DNA from 3 places in the Allobosea sp. FBZP-16 genome. Region 2 is predicted to be linked to each of the others. Evidence: predicted binding sites of a transcription regulator. Region 2 holds the regulator's gene; each other region holds the start of a gene.

The links. The regulator LexA, encoded in region 2, represses DNA repair genes until DNA is damaged. The targets are predictions, from matches to a motif close to TGTTCNNNNTGTGTTCNG.
Region 1: the regulator LexA is predicted to act here: its motif matches at 2,097-2,114, upstream of CXY91_RS19205 (DNA recombination protein RmuC).
Region 3: the regulator LexA is predicted to act here: its motif matches at 4,078-4,095, upstream of ssb (single-stranded DNA-binding protein).

The regions. Positions count from the first base shown of each region.
Region 1 is NZ_LNCQ01000035.1:9,271-15,454, reverse strand. Features, by position in the region: gene truA (tRNA pseudouridine(38-40) synthase TruA) at 1-419, opposite strand, end outside; gene fmt (methionyl-tRNA formyltransferase) at 550-1,479, opposite strand; gene def (peptide deformylase) at 1,499-2,032, opposite strand; gene CXY91_RS19205 (DNA recombination protein RmuC) at 2,147-3,331, shown strand; gene CXY91_RS19200 (MFS transporter) at 3,427-4,668, shown strand; gene CXY91_RS19195 (OsmC family protein) at 4,669-5,178, opposite strand; gene CXY91_RS19190 (ATP-binding cassette domain-containing protein) at 5,224-5,934, opposite strand; gene CXY91_RS19185 (ABC transporter ATP-binding protein) at 6,096-6,184, opposite strand, start outside.
Region 2 is NZ_LNCQ01000022.1:575,228-581,411, reverse strand. Features, by position in the region: gene gltA (citrate synthase) at 1-9, opposite strand, end outside; gene gltX (glutamate--tRNA ligase) at 278-1,696, opposite strand; gene CXY91_RS09025 (ComEC/Rec2 family competence protein) at 1,908-4,127, shown strand; gene lexA (transcriptional repressor LexA) at 4,121-4,858, opposite strand; gene CXY91_RS09015 (molybdopterin molybdotransferase MoeA) at 5,192-6,184, opposite strand, start outside.
Region 3 is NZ_LNCQ01000006.1:81,989-88,172, forward strand. Features, by position in the region: gene CXY91_RS00765 (ABC transporter permease) at 1-215, opposite strand, end outside; gene CXY91_RS00770 (ABC transporter permease) at 224-898, opposite strand; gene CXY91_RS00775 (hypothetical protein) at 895-1,524, opposite strand; gene CXY91_RS30480 (ABC transporter substrate-binding protein) at 1,589-2,797, opposite strand; gene CXY91_RS00785 (helix-turn-helix domain-containing protein) at 2,751-3,260, shown strand; gene ssb (single-stranded DNA-binding protein) at 3,449-3,988, opposite strand; gene CXY91_RS00795 (NAD kinase) at 4,209-4,982, opposite strand; gene CXY91_RS00800 (MBL fold metallo-hydrolase) at 5,119-6,105, opposite strand.

The DNA.
Region 1 (6,184 bases), on a different contig from region 2:
GCCTCATGGTCGAGCCTGACCGGGACGTGCCAGACCCGGTTCGCATCGAGCGCCGGCTGCGCGCGCCGATCGAGGATGCGGTAGATGTAGTAGCGCCGCGTCGCCGAGATGCGGGCATCGAAGGTTTCGGGCACCGCCTGCGCGCTCAGCACCGCCACCGGCAGGCGCTTCAGCCTCGCATTGCTGGCGTCGCGCACGACGTCGGTGCGCCACTCCTTGTCGAGATCGACATGGGCAACCTGATGGGTGGCGTGGACACCGGCATCGGTGCGCCCGGCGCAATGCAGGCGCACGGCATGACCGCAGAAGGCTTCGATCGCCTCCTCGACACTCTGTTGCACGGACGGCCCATTAAGCTGGCGCTGCCAGCCCGAGAAGGGCGTGCCGTCATATTCGATGACGAGCTTGTAACGGGGCATAGACTTATCCCAACGGCCAGTGACGCTGACGCGTCAGGCCGTTGATCCAATGTGAATTTCTCAAACGCAGCCTTCGGCTGTCGAAATCCACATACGGAATACCGGGAGCCATTTTCAATGCCTCCCGGTACTAGAGCTTCGCGCCCGCCGAGAGCCGCGCCCCGCGCAGGAACTCCTGGGCGCTCATCGGCCCCTTTCCGGCGCGCTGGACCTGGAGCAGCTTCACCGCCCCGACCGCGCAGGCGATGGTGCCCTCGTCGTCGAGCAGCGTGCCCGGCTCGGCCGCGCCGCCGGCGCGCGCGGTGCGCAAGAGCTTCAACCGCTCCGGTCCCTTGCCGAGATCGACCTCGACGAAGGCGCCGGGGAAGGGCGAGAGGCCGCGCACGACGTCGTGAACCTGCTGCGCCGGCCGGTTCCAGCTCAGCCTTGCCTCGTCATTGCCGATCTTGCTGGCATAGGTCACGCCCTCTTCCGCCTGCGACGTGAAGCGCAAGCCACCGCGGCTGAGCGCGGCCAGCGCCCGGACCATCAGGTCGGCGCCGAGGCCGGCGAGCCGGTCATGCATGTCGCCGGCCGTGGCGTTGCCGTCGATCGCAAGCCGCTCGACCATGGCGACCGGGCCGGTATCCAGCCCCTCCTCCATCTTCATGACGCAGACGCCGGTTTCAGCGTCGCCCGCCATGATGGCGCGCTGGATCGGTGCGGCGCCGCGCCAGCGCGGCAGCAGCGAAGCGTGCAGATTGAGGCAGCCGAGTTCCGGCGCCTCCAGGATCGCCCTGGGCAGGATCAGGCCATAGGCGACGACGACGGCGACGTCGGCCTCGTGCGAGGCCATGACCTCGGCCGCCTCGGCGGTCTTCAGCGTCTTCGGCGAGAACACCGGGATGCCGAAGCGCTCAGCCGTGACCTGGACCGGCGAGGGCCGCAGTTCCATGCCGCGCCCGGCCGGCGCGGGGGCGCGGGTATAGACGGAGACGACCTCGTGGCCCTGGCCGATGATCTCGGTCAAGGTGGGCACGGCGAAATCCGGCGTGCCCATGAAGATGACGCGCAAGCTCATAATGTTTCGCCCCGGCCGGTCAGGCCGCGCTCTCCCGTTTCGCCGCCTTGGCGAAGCGCTTGTTGACCCGGTCGCGCTTCAGCCGTGACAGATAGTCGATGAAGAGCACGCCGTTGAGATGGTCGATCTCGTGCTGCAGGCAGGTGGCGAGCAGGCCGTCAGCCTCGATCTCCTGCGCCTTGCCGTCGAGATCGCGATAGCTGACCTTGACGCGCGCCGGCCGCTCGACCTCCTCGTAATATTCGGGAATCGAGAGGCAACCTTCCTCATAGGAGCTCAGCTCCTCCGAGCGCCAGGTCACCTCGGGATTGATGAAGACCAGCGGCTCGCGCTTCTGTTCCTCGCCTTCTTCCGCCTTCTTCGAAACGTCGATGGTGACCAGCCGGACCGGCTCGCCGATCTGGATCGCGGCAAGACCGATTCCCGGCGCGTCGTACATCGTCTCCAGCATGTCGTCCGCCAGCTTGCGGATCTCCGGCGTGATGTCGTCGATCGGCGCGGAGACCTTGCGCAGGATCGAGTCGGGCAGGATGACGAGGGGGCGGATGGCCATAGGGCGCTCTGGGACGTTTTCAGGAGTTGCCGCGACATAAGCGCTTGTGACGAAACGGTCAAACTGTTCCGCTTATGTTCTAGATTTGCGGCCGGGATGGTGTAGGCTTGCGGCATGAACCAGATCGCCTTCGTCCTGCTGGAGCGTCCCGTGAGCTGGGCCGAAGCCGCCTTCGGCTTCGCCGGTCTGACGCTCCTCCTGCTTGTCCTGGCGCTGCTCTCGTCCTGGCGCGCGGCGCGCCGGCGCGAGATCGAGGCGGCGATGGCGGCCGAGCGCGCCCGTGAGATGGACGACAAGGTCGCCGAGATGAACCGGCAGCAGGCCGAACTCAGCGGCCGCATGCAGACCATGGCCGAGATCCTCTCGACCCGGCAGGGCGACCTTGCCCGGATCATGGCCGAACGGATGGACGGCCTGCGCCAGCAGGTCGGCGCCGGGCTGGAGCAGAATGTCCGTCAGACCAATGAGAGCCTCGGCAAGCTGCAGGAGCGCCTCGCCGTTATCGACAACGCTCAGAAGAACCTGACCGAGCTCACCGGCGAGGTGGTGACGCTGAAGGACGTGCTCGCCAACAAGCAGGCGCGCGGCGCCTATGGCCAGGGCCGGATGGAGGCGATCATCCGCGACGGGCTGCCGGCCGCCTTCTTCTCCTTCCAGCCGACGCTCTCGACCGGCAAGCGCCCGGACTGCCTGGTCACCCTGCCGGGCGACGGGCGCGGCCTCGTCATCGATGCCAAGTTTCCGCTGGAGAGCTTCACCATGCTGCGCGAGGCACGCGGCGAGGAGGCGAAAAAGCACGCGTCGGCACGGGTGCGCGCCGATGTCGGCCAGCACGTCAAGGACATCGCCGAGCGCTATTTCCTGCCGGGCGAGACGCAGGACATGGCGCTGCTCTTCGTGCCGTCGGAGGCGATTTACGCCGACCTGCACGAGCATTTCGACGACATCATCCAGAAGGCGCACCGGGCGCGGGTGATGATCGTCTCGCCCTCGCTGCTGGCGCTGGCGATCCAATTGATGCAGTCGCTGGTGCGCGATGCCCGCATGCGCGAGGAAGCGCAGGTGATCCAGGCCGAAGTCGGCAAGCTGCTCGACGATGTCCGCCGGCTCGGCGAACGCGTCGACAAGCTCGACAGCCATTTCCGCCAGGCGCAGGACGACGTCGCCCAGATCAGGACATCGGCCGGCAAGGTCACCGGCCGGGCCGAGCGGATCGGAGCGCTCGAATTCGACGACGCCAGCCCGAACGAGCCGCAGCTGCCCTTCGCCAAGGCGGTGAAGCTGAAGGCGGCGGAGTGACGCGGCGCGCCGCTATTCCTCCCGGTCGCCATGGCGAGATCAGATTCCGGCGTTGAGTTGCAGGCCTTCCCAGACTGCGCCGGAGGCCGTGACCCTTGCTCGTTCAGATCGGAACGCTCATCGCCGCGACGAGCCTCGTCCAGCTCGCCAACGGCTTCTTCAACACGTTCCTGTCGTTGCGGCTGACGAATGAGGGCTTCGGCCCAACACTCACCGGCATCGTGCTCAGCGCCTATTTCGTCGGCTTCACCATCGGCGCCGTCTGGTGCGGGCAGGTGATCCAGCGCATCGGCCATATCCGGGCTTATGCCGCCTTCGCCGGCATGGTCGTGGTCGGAACGTCGGCGATGCCGCTCTTCGTTTCGCCGGTGGGCTGGATCGCGTGCCGGATGGCGATCGGCCTGGGCTGCGTCGGCCTTTTCATCACCACCGAGAGCTGGCTCAACGCCAAGGCTCCGCCCGATCAGCGCGGCCGCACCTTCTCGATCTATATGGTCGGCACCTTCCTGGCGCTGGCGGCGGGCCAATTGCTGATCGGCAAGCTCCCGGTCGAGACCGCCACCCCGTTCAACATCATCGTCGCGCTGTTCGCGCTGGCGCTGGTGATGGTCAGCACGACCCGCGCGGAGGCGCCGACGCTGCCAGCGGAGGCCTCGCTGCCCTATGGCGAGCTGACACGGCAGGCGCCGATCTCGGTGATCGGTTGCGTCATCGCCGGCATGATCAGCAGCGCCTTCTATGCGCTGTTCCCGGCCTGGATGGCGCGCAATGCCATCCCGCAGGAGACGATCGCGCTGTTCATGCTGGTCGCGGTGCTCGGCGGCTTCGCCTTCCAGGTCCCGGTCGGCCGCCTCTCCGATCGCGGCGACCGCCGCATCGTGCTGGCGGGACTGGCGCTCGGCTTCTCGGTGGCTGCCGTCGCGCTCGATCTCGTACCGCGCCATCTCGGCGCGGTGCTGCCGGTCGCCGCCCTGCTCGGGGGCTTCATGTCGACGCTCTATCCGGTCTGCGTCGCCCATGCGCTCGACCGTATGCCGCAGGACCGCGTCGTCGCCGTCAGCGGCCGGCTGATCCTGGTCAGCGGCATCGGCTCGGCGCTCGGCCCGCTGCTTGGCGCCCAGGTGATGGCGCGGCTCGACATCAACGGGCTGCTCTATTTCATGGCTGCGATCAGCGCGCTGCTCGCAGCCATGGCGGCACTGCGCATCCGCCAGCGCGCCGCGCCCGAACAGATGTCGGAGCGCCCCTTCGCGATCATTGACCCGATGACGGCGCCGATTTCGCAGGAACCGGAAGCGACGGAGGCGGATGGATCGCCGCGCCCGCTGCCGGCCTGATCAGGCCCGCGCGAGATTCGCCGAGAGCTCCGGCTTCACATTGAGCGTCTGGAAGACGACGCAGTAGCGCTCGGTCAGCTTGAGCAGCGTGTCGAGCTTGTCCTGAGGCGCATCGGTTTCGACATCGAAGGACAGGCGGATCGCCTTGAAGCCGACCGCGGCGTCCTTGGCGACGCCGAGCGTGCCGCGGAAGTCGAGATCGCCCTCGGCCCGGACCGTGCCCTTCTTCAATTCGATCTCGAGCGCGGTCGCGACCGCCTTCAGCGTGACGCCGGCGCAGGCGACCAGCGCCTCGAGCAGCATGTCGCCGGAGCAGAGCTCGGCGCCGGAGCCGCCGGTGGCAGGATGGAGGCCGGCAAGCGCAATCGCCCGGCCGGTTTCGACCTTGCAGGCGATGTGCTGGTCGTCGAGTTCGCCTTTTGCTTTCAGCGTGATCACCGCCGCATCGGGCGCCTCACGATACTTGTCCTTGAGCGGAGCCTGCAGAGCGCGCAGCGCGGTGACGTCCATGATCGTGATCCCTGGCAGAAACGGTTCGCGGCCTGTCTAGCCGGTTCAGGCCGCTGCCTCCACCTCCGGCGCGGCATGCCGGACTTCCTTGTCGAGCGCCCGGCGCAATTCGCGGCGCAGGGCGACGAAGCCGACCGAACCCTCCTCGCGCGGGCGGGCGAGCAGGTTGTCGAGGCTGAAGGCGACCGGGCCCGGCTGCTGCGGCAGGACGAGGATGCGGTCGGCGAGGCGCAGGGCATCCTCGACCGAGCCGGTGGCGATGACGACGGCCGGACGCCCCTGCGTACAGAGTTCAGGCAGGAAGGCCGCGAGCCGGTTGCGCGCCTCGGTGTCGAGCGTTGCGAAGGGCTCGTCGATCAGCAGCAGGCGCGGCCTCACCAGCAGCAGGCGGGCAATGGCGAGCCGCAGCAGCTCCTCCGGCGAGAGCGTCCCGGGCCGCTGCGTCGCCTGCGCAGCAAGACCGACGCGGACCAGCACGTTGGCGATCAGGCCCTCGCGCTCGAACGGTGTGGCTTTGGGCAAGGCAAAGGCGAGGTTCTCGGCGAGATCGAGCCAAGGGAAGAAGCGCGGCCAGGCACAGAGCAGGCCGATCCCGGCAGTCGGCACCGTTCCTTCGTCAGCCCTCAGGCCGGCGAACCCACGCAGTGCCAGCGCGCGCACCTCGGGAGTGCCGAGCAGCGCGACGACCTCGCCCGCAGCGGGACGTGACAGGGCGTGATCGTGAGAACGGGGAAGATCGTGAAGATCGGCCGACATAACTGGCTCCATCCATAGACAAGGCGGAAGGAGCACCGACGGCCGTGCGGCCGTCCCGTCGTCCCGCGCTTTAGCTGCATTTGTTTCGCGCCCGCAAGCTGAGGCTCAAATCGGCGCGTGTCCTTTCATAAGGTCTGAGCGTCCGTTTTGTCAAACGGTCGCTACCACCACATGCCGGCGCTCTCGGCCGCCTTGTGCTGGCGCGGCTCGCTGTCGGTAAGCGAGCGGTCAAGCGTGCGCAGCGCCTCGC
Region 2 (6,184 bases):
TCCGCTCATGGGTCCGATCCTTTCAGGCTCGTTCTTCAGTCATGTGCCCGGTCGAACGGGGGCACCGGCTGCGTGTCGCGTTCCGGCGTCATCCGAACGGCCCACGATGACGGCTCCATGACGGGAATGTCGGGACGTCCGGGCGGGCAGGGTTCATCGAACTGATTTTGAAGCATTTTTTATGCCGAACCGGCAGCGGGAGCTGCCAGTCCGCAGCGCGTTGCTAGACCAATTCCGCGAGGGGTTCAACCGACCGGTCATTAGCCTTTCCGACGCGTCAGGCCGCGTCGGCGAGCCGCGCCAGCACCTCGTCGCGACCGAGCACCGCCATCACGTCGAACAGGCCGGGCGAGGTGGTCTTGCCGGTCAGCGCCGCGCGCAGGGGCTGCGCCACCTGGCCGAGCTTGACGCCGCTTTCTTCGGCGAAATCGCGGATCGCGCTCTCCAATGGCGGCGGCGCCCAATCCGACACCGCCGAGAGCTTTTCCGCCAGTTTCGGCATACGCTGGCGCGCAGCCTCGTCAAGCAGGGCGGCCGCCTTGGGCTCGAGCGCCAGTGGACGCTGGGCGTAGAGATAGGAGGCGCTATCGATCAGCTCGATCAGCGTCTTGGCGCGCTCCTTCAGGCCGGGCATCGCCGCCATCAGCTTGGCCTCCAGCTCGGGAGACGGCTCCGTGCCGATGCCGCGCGGCGGGCCGATTTCCGACCAGATCGCCTTCAGCGCCGTCATCAATTCGTGATCGGCGGACTCGCGCATATAGAGACCGTTAAGGTTCTCGAGCTTGGCGTAGTCGAAGCGGGCCGGCGAGCGGCCGATCGAGGAGAGGTTGAACAGCGAGATCATCTCTTCGGGAGAGAAGATCTCCTGGTCGCCATGGCTCCAGCCGAGGCGCAGCAGGTAGTTGCGCAGTGCGATCGGCAGATAACCCATCGAGCGATAGGCCTCGATGCCAAGCGCGCCATGCCGCTTCGACAGCTTGGCGCCGTCGGCCCCGTGGATCAGCGGGATATGCGACATGCTCGGCACGGTCCAGCCGAGCGCCTGGTAGATCTGCGTCTGGCGGGCGGCATTGGTCAGGTGATCCGAACCGCGAATGATGTGGGTGACGCCCATGTCGTGATCATCGACGACGACGGCGAGCATGTAGGTCGGGTTGCCGTCCGAGCGCAGCAGCACGAGATCGTCGAGATTCTCGTTCTGCCAGGTGACGCGGCCCTGGACCTCGTCCTCGACCACGGTCTCACCGGTCTGCTCCGCCTTGAGGCGGATCACCGGCTTGACGCCTTCGGGCGCGGTCGACGGGTCGCGGTCGCGCCAGCGTCCGTCATAACGCCACTGCTTGCCCTCGGCGCGCGCCGCTTCGCGCTCCGCATCGAGCTCCTGCGGCGTCGCATAGCAGTAATAGGCCTTGCCGGCGGCGAGCATCTGCTCGGCGACCTCGCGATGGCGGGCGGCGCGCTGGAACTGGTAGACCGTCTGCCCGTCCCAATCGAGGCCGAGCCAGGCGAGGCCGTCGAGGATCGCGGCGATTGCGCCCTCGGTCGAACGTTCGCGGTCGGTGTCCTCGATGCGCAGCAGCATCTTGCCGCCATGGCGGCGGGCATAGAGCCAGTTGAACAGCGCGGTGCGGGCGCCGCCAATGTGCAGGAATCCGGTAGGCGACGGCGCGAAGCGCGTGACGACCGTGTCACTCATGAAGGAAGGCTCCGGCGGAACGGGTAAGCGTGAGGCGAGGGCGATCGGGATACGGGCCTCGGCCGGGGCTGACATCCGGCGCCGCCGCTGTAACATGGCTTGCCGGCTGCCGTTAAGAGCCTCCTGCGGGGAGGGGGCGCGATCATCGCGCGGCCGCGACGGGGGATGGATGCTCTCCTACGGGCCGGAACAGCGCCGTAGCAGGGTGGGCGTGCTGGCTCTGCCTGCGCGCTTGCGGCGCGGCGCCCATTTTTCCCAGCCATTATCTGCTTTCCTGCCCGATTGGGGCGGCCGCCTCCGCCAGGCGTTCGAAACCGAGATCGAGCGCCGCCGGCTGTTCAATTGGCTTCCGGTCTGCATGGGGGCCGGCGTGCTGCTCTATTTCCTGGCCGATCGCGAGCCAGGGCTGGCCGCGCCCTTGGCCGGGCTGGTGCTGTGTGCGCTCGCCGCGCTGCTGATGCGGCAACGGCGGGCCATCATAGCGATCTGCATCGCGACCGCGGCGGCCTTTGCCGGCTTTACGGCCGCGACCTGGCGGACGGCGAACATCGCGGCGCCGGCGCTCGCCCGCAATCATGTCGGCAAGCTCACCGGCTTCGTCGAGGCGCTGGAGCAGCGCGAGAAGGGCGTGCGCATCGTCATCCAGGTCACGGACCTGCCGGGCGTCGATCCCGGGCAGCGGCCTCGGCGGGTGCGCGTCACCACGCCGGTGACCACGCTGAAGCCCGGCGACCATATCAGCGCGACCGCCCGCCTGCTGCCGCCGCCAGGCCCGGCGCGCCCAGGCGGTTACGACTTCGCCCGCGATGCGTTCTTCCAGGGCGTCGGCGCCGTCGGCAACATCGCCGGCAAGATCGCGCTCGCGCCGCCGCCCGTGCCGATGCCGCGCCGGCTCGCCCTGGCGGTCGCGATCGACCAGGCCCGTAACGCGCTGACCGAGCGCATCGCGACCAGTGGCGGCGGGCAGGCAGGAGCGATGGCGGCGGCCCTCGTCACCGGCAAGCGCGGGCTGATCAGCGAGCAGACCAACAACGACCTGCGCGCCGCCGGCATCTACCACATCGTCTCGATCTCCGGCCTGCACATGGTGCTGGCTGCCGGCACGATCTTCTGGCTGGTGCGGGCCTTGCTCACGCTGTCGCAGACGGTGGCGCTGCACTGGCCGGTGAAGAAGCTCGCGGCGCTCGTCGCCATGCTCGGTGCCACCGCCTATTGCATTTTCTCCGGTGCCGATGTCGCTACCGAGCGCTCGCTGATCATGACGCTGGTCATGCTCGGGGCGATCCTGGTCGACCGGCCGGCGCTTTCCATGCGCAACCTCGCTCTGTCCGCGATCATCGTGCTGCTGCGCGAGCCGGAGGCACTGCTCGGGCCAAGCTTCCAGATGTCGTTCGGAGCGGTCGCGGCGCTGATCGCCTTCGCCGAGCGCTGGCAGGAGCGGGCGCCCGATGCCGCGGCCGCCGCATGGCCCTGGCCGCTGCGCCCGCTCTGGCTCTCGGCCGTGGGAATCCTGACCACCACCATGGTCGTGACCGCGGCGACGGCGCCCTATGGCGTCTACCATTTCCAGACCTTCAACCCGTTCGGCCTGCTCGGCAACGCGCTGGCGCTGCCCTTCGTCTCGCTGATCGTGATGCCGGCCGCGGTCTTCGGCGTGCTTGCCTATCCGTTCGGACTCGACTGGCCGGCCTGGGCGCTGATGGGCTGGGCCTCCGGATATGTACTCCAGCTCGCCCATTGGGTCGCCGGCATCGACCGCTCGACCGTGGCGCTGCCCGCTTTCGGCTCGACCGCGCTGATCCTGTTCTCGCTGTCGTTGCTCTGGCTGACCTTATGGACGACGGCGCTGCGCTTCCTTGCCGCGCTGCCCTTGGTCGGCGGGCTGGCGCTGGCCTCGGCCCCGTCGCGGCCCGACATCCTGATCGAGCGAGACGGCTCGGGTGTGCTGGTGAGGGGGCCGGAGGGCAAGATGGTGCTGGCCGGCAAGCCGAGCCGCTTCGTGCTGACGCAATGGCTGCATGCCGACGGCGATTCGCGTGCGCCCGACGATGCGGCGCTGCGTAATGGCGCCGCTTGCGATCCGCGTGGCTGCGTCATCCGCCTCCCGGATGGCCGCTCGGTAGCCTATACGCGCGACCGGATCGCCTTGGTCGAGGACTGCCTGCGCGCCGATCTCGTGGTGACGTCGCTCTACTGGACAGCACCTTGCGCAGCCCGCCTGATCGATCGCAGTGCCCTCATCCGTGATGGCGCGACGGCGTATCACGCGGCCCGCGGCGGCTGGCGCGCCTATACGGCCGACGAGGTCACGCGCCTGCGCCCCTGGACCCGGGCACGACCGGAACCGAAGCCGGCGTCAGAACCAGCGCTTGCTCCGGCGACTGCAGCCGCAACTGCGGAGCCGGCAGAGGACGCCGAGGCGCTTCAGTAGCGCCGCATCAGGTTGACGAGCCGGCCCTGGATCTTGACCCGGTCGGGCCCCAGCACGCGCGTCTCATAGGCCGGGTTGGCGGCTTCGAGCGCGATCGAGGAGCCGCGCTTGCGCAACCGCTTCAGCGTCGCTTCCTCGTCGTCGATCAGGGCAACGATGATGTCGCCGGTATTGGCGGTATCCTGCTTACGGATGACGACGGTGTCGCCGTCGAGGATGCCGGCCTCGATCATCGAATCGCCGCGGACTTCCAGGGCGTAATGCTCGCCGCCGCCGAGCATGTCGGCTGGCATCGTGACGCTGTGGCTGCGGTCCTGGATCGCCGAGATCGGCGTGCCGGCGGCGATGCGGCCCATGACCGGGATCGAGACGGTCGAGCGCCCGCTTTCCTCGGCAGCCGGTGGTCGCGGCTTCGTCAGATTGGCTGCCGGCGTCGGGGGAGGCGGGGTCTGGCCGAGGCCGCCCTGGACAACGGAGGGGCTGAAGCGGCCGCGCTGTGCCTGCGGCCCGCCGATGCCGTCCGGCATCTTGATGACTTCGAGCGCACGTGCCCGGTTCGGAAGCCGGCGAATGAAGCCGCGCTCCTCCAGCGCCATGATCAGCCGGTGGATGCCGGATTTGGAACGCAGATCGAGCGCATCCTTCATCTCGTCGAAGGAGGGCGGCACGCCGGATTCCCGCAGGCGCTCCTGGATGAAGCGAAGCAGTTCAAACTGTTTGCGTGTCAGCATGGTCGCGCCGCTCGCCTCTCGGGCTAGAATCGAAACAAAGCACGAACACCATACGCGTTCGCCTTGTGTTCCGCAAGGGGAGCGCTGTGATGAGAACTGATCCTATTTGAGACATGCCGTCCCGGGCGACTGCATGGAGACCGGGATCCCGAAAGAGGTTCCGGAATGGATCCCGGATCGGCGCCGCTGCGCGGCTTGTCCGGGATGACAACCTGAGAGCGGGAGAGTTGACTAAAGCAACTCCGCAATTCTCCGAACCGCGGAATTGCTTTAGGTCTTCGCTTTATCGCATTTTCTTCACGCGAACCGGTGTCCACTTCGCTCGAAAATGCTCTAGCGCAGCCGGATGATGCGGCAGGGATCGCCGGCCTTGGCAGGCTCGGCGAAAGCCGGGCGGATCACCAGCGCCTCGGCCCGCGACAGGTTCGCCAGCATCGAGGAATCCTGCTTGGCGAAGGGCCTGACCCGTCGCTCGCCCTCAATGATCTCGGTGGTGGCACGCAGATAGTCCTGGCGCTCGTCATTGGCCGGCAGGTCGACGGCCAGGGTGGCGGGCTCGCTGCGGTCGCGCTCGGGATCGGCGATGCCGAGCAGCGCCTCGACCAGCGGCATGGCAAAGAGATGGCCGCAGACGATCGAGGAGACCGGGTTGCCGGGCAGGCCAAGCGCGACCATCGGGCCGAGGCGGCCCATCATCATCGGCTTGCCCGGGCGCATTGCGATCTTCCAGAAACCGAGCGCCATGCCCTGCGCCTTCAGGGCCGCCTGGACGAGATCGTGCTCGCCGACGGAAGCACCGCCGAGGGTGATCAGGACATCGGCGCCGGCGGCGCGCGCCGCGTCGATCTTGGCGGCCAGATCGGGGTGGTTGTCGCGGGCGATGCCGAGGTCGAGCGCCGTGCCGCCGGCCTGCTCGATCAGCGCGGCGAGCGCGAAGCTGTTGGAGGCGACGATCTGGTCGGGGCCGACCGGCTCGCCCGGCAGGACGAGTTCGTCGCCGGTGGCAAGGATCGCGACCAGCGGCTTGCGGCGGACCGAAAGCGTCGGGTGGCCGGCAGCGGCGGCCAGACCGAGCGCAGCGCTATCGAGGCGACGACCGGCCTTGAGCAGGACCTCGCCAGTCTGAAAATCCAGCCCGGCCGGGCGGATGAACTGGCCCTTGCCCGCTGGCTTGGTGACGCGGATGACCGGGCCGCCGACGCCCTCGGCATGCTCCTGGATCAGGATCGCATCGGCACCGTCGGGGATCGGCGCGCCGGTGAAGATACGCACCGTCTCGCCGGGCCCGACCTGGCCGGAAAAGCCGCGGCCGGCGGCGGATTCGCC
Region 3 (6,184 bases), on a different contig from region 2:
AGGAAGACCTGCAGCAGCGACGGGACGCCGCGAATGACGAAGATGTAGGCGCTCGCCGGCCCATGCAGCCAGGCCGAGTGTGCATTGCGCGCATAGGCCAGCGGGATCGCGATCACCATGCCGAAGATCAGGATGAGGATGGCGAGCCTGCCCGTCAGCCCGACGCCCTGGAGCAGGTTCGGGAAAGCCTCGGCCATGATCTGGAGGTCAAGCATGGGATCGCTCAGGCAAAGCCGCGATTGGAGCGGATACGGGCGCGGTGCAGCCCCCAGGACGCGGTGCTGGTGATGGCGAGATAGAGCAGCGCGGCGACGGCGTAGACGAAGAACGGTTCTCGCGTCGCGCCGGAAACGACGGCGGAGGCCCTGAGCAGTTCCTCCAGCCCGATCACCGAGATGAGCGATGTCTGCTTGATCAGGATGATCGAAAGATTGCCGAAGCCCGGCAGCGCGATCCGCCAGGCCAGCGGCAGCACCACCTTGAAGAAGGTGACGCTCCGCGGCAGGCCGAGCGCATGCGCCGCCTCCGACTGTCCGCGCGGGACCTGCCTGATCGCGCTGCGGAATATGTCGCTGGCATATGCCGCGAAGATGAAGGCCAGCGCCGCCACGCCGGCGGCGAAGCCGTTGATGTCGACATAGTGCCCGGTCAGCCGGGTGAGGGCGATCGTGCCGCCGAAATAGATGAGGTAGATGACGATCAGGTCGGGCACGCCCCTGACGATCGCGGTATAGGCTTCCGCGACATAGCGAAACGGCCTGCTGCCATAGGTCTTGAGCGCGCCGAGCGACAGGCCGAAGGCCGTTCCGAACAGCAGCGCCACCGCTGCGACCGACAACGTCACCCCCGCTCCGTAAAGCAGTTGCAGCCCATAGCCGGAGAGCCAGGCCAGCGTCATGGCAGCGCGGCTCCCGCATCCTCGGCGGCGCGGCTCGCGACCTTCTGGCGGATCAGCTCGCGGACAGGCCCGTCCCGCCAGGCCTGGAGCTTGCCGCCGGAGGTCCGCTCGTCGGCATAGACGATCCAGACATCGTCGGGCGAGCCGAGGATCTCGTCGACGCGGACGCGGTCCGGATACTGCTCGGCATATTCGAGATAGACCAGCGCCGAGTCGTATTTCCCCGCGAGCAGGTTCTGGAAGATGATCGGCAGCGAAGGATCCGAGACGCGCGTCTCCCAGCGGCCGATGTCGATATAGCTCTCGGTCGCCGGCGCCAGCAGGCCGATCGATTTGGGCTGCTCGACCTCCGAGCGCGTCAGCACCGCCAGCTCCTTGCTGCGCGAGATGAAGCTGTCGACGGCGAAGACCTTGTGGAAGTGCGTGCCGAGCGTCGGCGGCGTGTCCGGGTGGACGGCGCATTGGACGACGAAATCATAGTCGCCCCGCATCAGCCCGCTGGTCGCCATGTCGAAATCGGGCACCAGCACGATCTCGCTGTCGGGAATCTCGTGGAACTTGATGTATTCCCTGGTCACGAGTTCATGGTTGGTGCCGCTCGGGCCGAGTGTCGCAAAGGTGATCATCGGGTCGGTCTCGTTCTTCCCAGCCGAAGGCAGGCCAGGCCCGCCTTCGGCACAGCGTGTCGATTCACATCAGCTTGAAGTCGAAGTACTTCCTGGTGATGCTGTCATAGGTGCCGTTGGCGATCAGCGTATCGATGGCGGCATTGACCTCTTCGAGCAGCTTGGCGTCGTCCTTGCGCAGGGCGATGGCGTTGCCTTCGCCCAGCAGGCCGCCGCTGTATTCCGGGCCGACGAGCGCGAAGCTCGCCGCTTCCGGCCGCTTCAGGAAGCCGAGCATCGAGGTCACCTTGTTGGCGAGCAGCAGGTCGACGCGGCCGGCGATGAGGTCGAGCTCGACATCGGTGGTCTTGTCGTAGCGCACGATCTCCGATTTCGGATAGGTCGCGGTCAGATAGGCATCCTGGATGCTGCCGCGCTGGACACCGATCCGCTTGCCCTTGAGCGCGTCGGGGCTGGTGTCGGCGGGCGCATCCTTCTTCCCGACGAACTGGCTCGCCGTGTTCTTGTATTTCTTGGAGAAGGCGACCTGCTGCTTGCGCTTTTCGGTGACGCCCATGCTGGCGACGATCAGGTCGTATTTCCTGGCGTTGAGGCCGGGGATGATGCCGTCCCATTCCTGCGCCATGATCGTGCACTTGGCCCTAATCGCCTCGCACAGGGCGTTGGCGATATCGACGTCCCAACCCGTCAGCTTGCCGCTGGCGTCGACGAAGCTCCACGGCGCATAGGTTCCCTCGGTGGCGATGCGCAGGTCTTTTGCTTGTGGTGCTCCGGCGAACACGCTCGAAAAAGCGGCGCAGAGAAGAATAGTTCTGAATTTGTGCTTATTGAGCATGATCCCCTCACGATGGTTATTATCGCTCGTTGCAGGGATTGTTCTGTCGCACCCGCAGCTTGTCAACGCGCTGGCAAATATTTTCATCTCATGAAAATGTGGCGGCCGAGGCAAGTGCGGATGGCCTGTCCGGATGGCGCCATGCCGGCTCCAAACCGATCCGCGAAGGCTGGGAGGTTCTGCTTTGGTCGATCGCAAACGCGACAGCAAACCGCCGGACGGAAAACGTGTCAGACGTGGCGCGCTCTCGATGATGACGCGAGCCGGCCGCACGGCCACGCGGGAAGAACCGTCGGCCAGCACGGCCGGCGAGCCCGATGGCGGGCAGGGCGGCCAGGCCCTCGCCGCGGCGGTCGGCCAGGAGATCAGGAGCCTGCGATTGAGTCTCAGCATGGCCGCCAACCAGCTGGCCGAAGCGGCGAGGCTGTCGAACGGCATGCTCTCCAAGATCGAGCGCGGTTCGGCCACGCCGTCCTTTACGACGCTGGTCTCGATCGCGGCAGCGCTCAAGGTGCCGGTCGCGCGGCTGTTCGCTTCCTATAACCAGCAGGCCGACTATTCGCTCGTGCGTGCAGGGCAGGGTATCGCCGTGCAGCGCCGCGGCCAGCGCGCCGGCCTGAGCTACGAACTGCTCGGCCACCTGCTCTCGGGCGAGAAATACATCGAGCCCTATCTGGTGACGCTGACCAGCGAGGCGGCGGACCACCCGGGCTTCCAGCACACCGGGATCGAGTTCATGCATATGCTCGAAGGCGCGATGGTGTACCGCTATGCCGACGCGTCGATGGAGCTGCGGCCCGGCGATACGCTCGTCTTCGATGCCAATTTCGTCCATGGCCACGAGCGGCTGCTGACGCCGACCGTCCGCTTCCTGTCGGTCGTGTTCAACCTGCGCACATAAATCATCATCGCGCCCGGCAGGACGCGATGATGATTTATGTGATTGTGATCGCATCGGATCAGGCTTGGGCCTGCCCCGGAAGAGTACGGCACAGCACAGGCCGGATCGCCCGGCTGCCCGCGGGGGCTTAATCTTACAGTTAGAGACGGATTCGCCGACCAGATTGCTTCAATCTGGTCGGATCCGCTCTAGAACGGGATGTCGTCGTCGAGATGGCTCGACGAGCGCGAACCGCCGCTGCTGCCACCACCGCTTGCCATCGCCGGCTGGCGCGAACCGCCACCGACCGGGCTCGACCGGCCGAAGGAGCTGCCACCCGACGATCCCTCGTCGCCATAGCCACCGCTGCCGCCGCCGAACTCGTCGCCGCCCTGGCCGCGGCTGTCGAGGATGGTGAGCTCGCCGCGGAAACGCTGCAGCACGATCTCGGTCGTGTACTTCTCGACGCCCTGCTGGTCCTGCCATTTGCGGGTCTGCAGCTGGCCCTCGATGTAGATCTTCGAGCCCTTCTTCAGATACTGCTCGGCGACCTTGGCGAGGTTCTCGTTGAAGATCACCACGGAGTGCCACTCGGTGCGCTCCTTGCGCTCGCCCGACTGCTTGTCGCGCCAGGTTTCCGAGGTGGCGATCCGCAGATTGACCACCGGCTCGCCGCTGCCGAGGCGCCGCACCTCGGGGTCGCGCCCGAGATTGCCGACCAGAATGACCTTGTTGACGCTACCAGCCATGACAGGCTCCGTTTCCTGCGCACTTCATCACGAACCCGGCCGAATGACCGGATGCGGACCCTAGCGGTCCGTGCCGGCACTATCAATGATGTTCCTGTTTTGTTCAAGGGGCCTTTCGTAGCTTGTCCCCGTTAAAATTTGCGAATGTCGCGAAGGTGCAGAGGCCTGACGGGTGCCGGCGGGGCCAGGTATTGCCGCTACGAGCGGCCTCCGCTGCGCCTCAATACCCGAACTGCTCGCGCAGGATGCGCTCGTCCAGGCTGTGGCCGGGGTCGTGCATCATGACGAGATCGAGCGAGCGGTCGATCGCGATCTGCACCGAGATGACGTTGTCGATCTGGGTATGGTCGGCGACGGCGCTGACCGGCCGCTTTTCGGCCTCCAGAACCGCGATCGTCACCCGGGCATGGTCGGGCAGCAATGCGCCACGCCAGCGCCTGGGCCGGAACGGCGAGAGCGGGGTCAGCGCCAGGAGCGGCGCGTCGAGCGGCAGGATCGGGCCATTGGCGGAGAGATTGTAGGCGGTCGAGCCGGCCGGGGTCGCGAGCAGCACGCCGTCGGCGACGAGCTCGGACAGGCGCACCTGCCCGTCGACGGAAATGCGCAGCTTGGCCGCCTGGTATGAGCGGCGGAACAGCGAGACCTCGTTGATCGCGCGCGCCTCGATGCGCTTGCCGTTGCAGTCGACCGCCGTCATCACCAGCGGATGGACGACGCTTCGATGCGCCGCCTCGAGCTTCTGGCGCAGCCCGCGCTCGCGGAACTCGTTCATCAGGAAGCCGACCGAGCCGCGATTCATGCCGTAGATCGGCTTGGCCGTGCCCATGAAGCGATGGAGCGTCTGCAGCATCAGGCCGTCGCCGCCGAGAGCGACGACGACCTCGGCCTCGGCCGGATCGGCATCGCCATAGCGCTCGACCAGCTTGGCGCGCGCGGCCTCAGCCTCGGGCGTCTCGCTGGCGACGAAGGAGATGGCGGTAAAGCGCTCGGTCATCGCTGGTATCCGGCAGGCATGGCAGCGACCGGTCTAGCATGGCCGCGGACAGGATCGCGAGCCGCCCGGCGAGCACGCCGCAAAAAGAAAGGCCGGGGCGCGTGCCCCGGCCTTTCCCAGCGGAAGCGCGAGGGTCTCAGATCGCGCTGCTCCACTGCACCGGTACGAGCTCGAAGCCGTTGCCCGCCTTGGCGATATGGCCGGTGGCGGGGAAAGGGGCGTGGTAGAAGCAGACCTGCATCTTGTCGGCGACGGCCATGTCGAGCAGCTTGCGGCGGGTGGCGGCGGCCTGCGGCCCGTCCATGTCGAACACCGCCGACCAGTCGGGATTGCGCACGAACAGGGCCGGGTGGTTGGTGGTGTCGGACAGCACCATCAGCTTGCCGCTGCCGGAGGAGACGGCGAAGACGGTATGGCCGGGGGTATGGCCGGGGGCGGCGATCGCGGTCACGCCCGGGACGATCTCCTTGCCCGCCTCGTATTGCTTCACATCCTTGGCGACCGGGCCGAAAACGCGGCGCACGCCGGCGAAGGCACCCTTCATTGCCTCGGGCGCGGCATTCATCTTGGCGTCGTCCATCCAGAAGGCCCATTCGGCCGCTGGCACCATCACTTCGGCGTTCGGGAACACGGCGGTGCCGTCTTTCAGCCGGAAGCCGTTGATGTGGTCGCCGTGGAAATGGCTGAAGACCACGGTCGAGACATTCTTCGGGTCGAGCCCGGCAGCCTGGAAGTTCTTCATCCAGGCGCCCGAGGTCGGCGCGCCGGAATCGCCGTTACCAGTGTCGATCAGGGTGATCTTGTCGCCGATCTGCAGCGCCAGCGTGGTGAAGGTGATCGAGAGGGCGTCGCTCGGCAGATACGCCTGCTCCATCGCCTTCTTGACGTCCGCGAGCTCGGCATTGCGCACGAAGCCTTCGAGCGGGCGCTTGGCGAAGCCGTCGTTCAGGGCGGTGACGGTGATGTCGCCGACCTTGTAGCGGTAGAAACCCGGGTTCTGGTTCACGGACGCTCCTTGCGCGTGGGCCGGCGCGATGCCGGCGGGCAGGTCGAGCGCGGCAGCTGCAGCGAGCGCGCCGGCGCCCGCCATGACAGTGCGGCGCGAGGCTTCGAAACGGGCCATCGATCAGGCTCCAACAACGAGAAGGGCACGACCTCTCCCGGATGGCGCCCCGCCAGCCGGATTCGTGCCCTGGGCATTG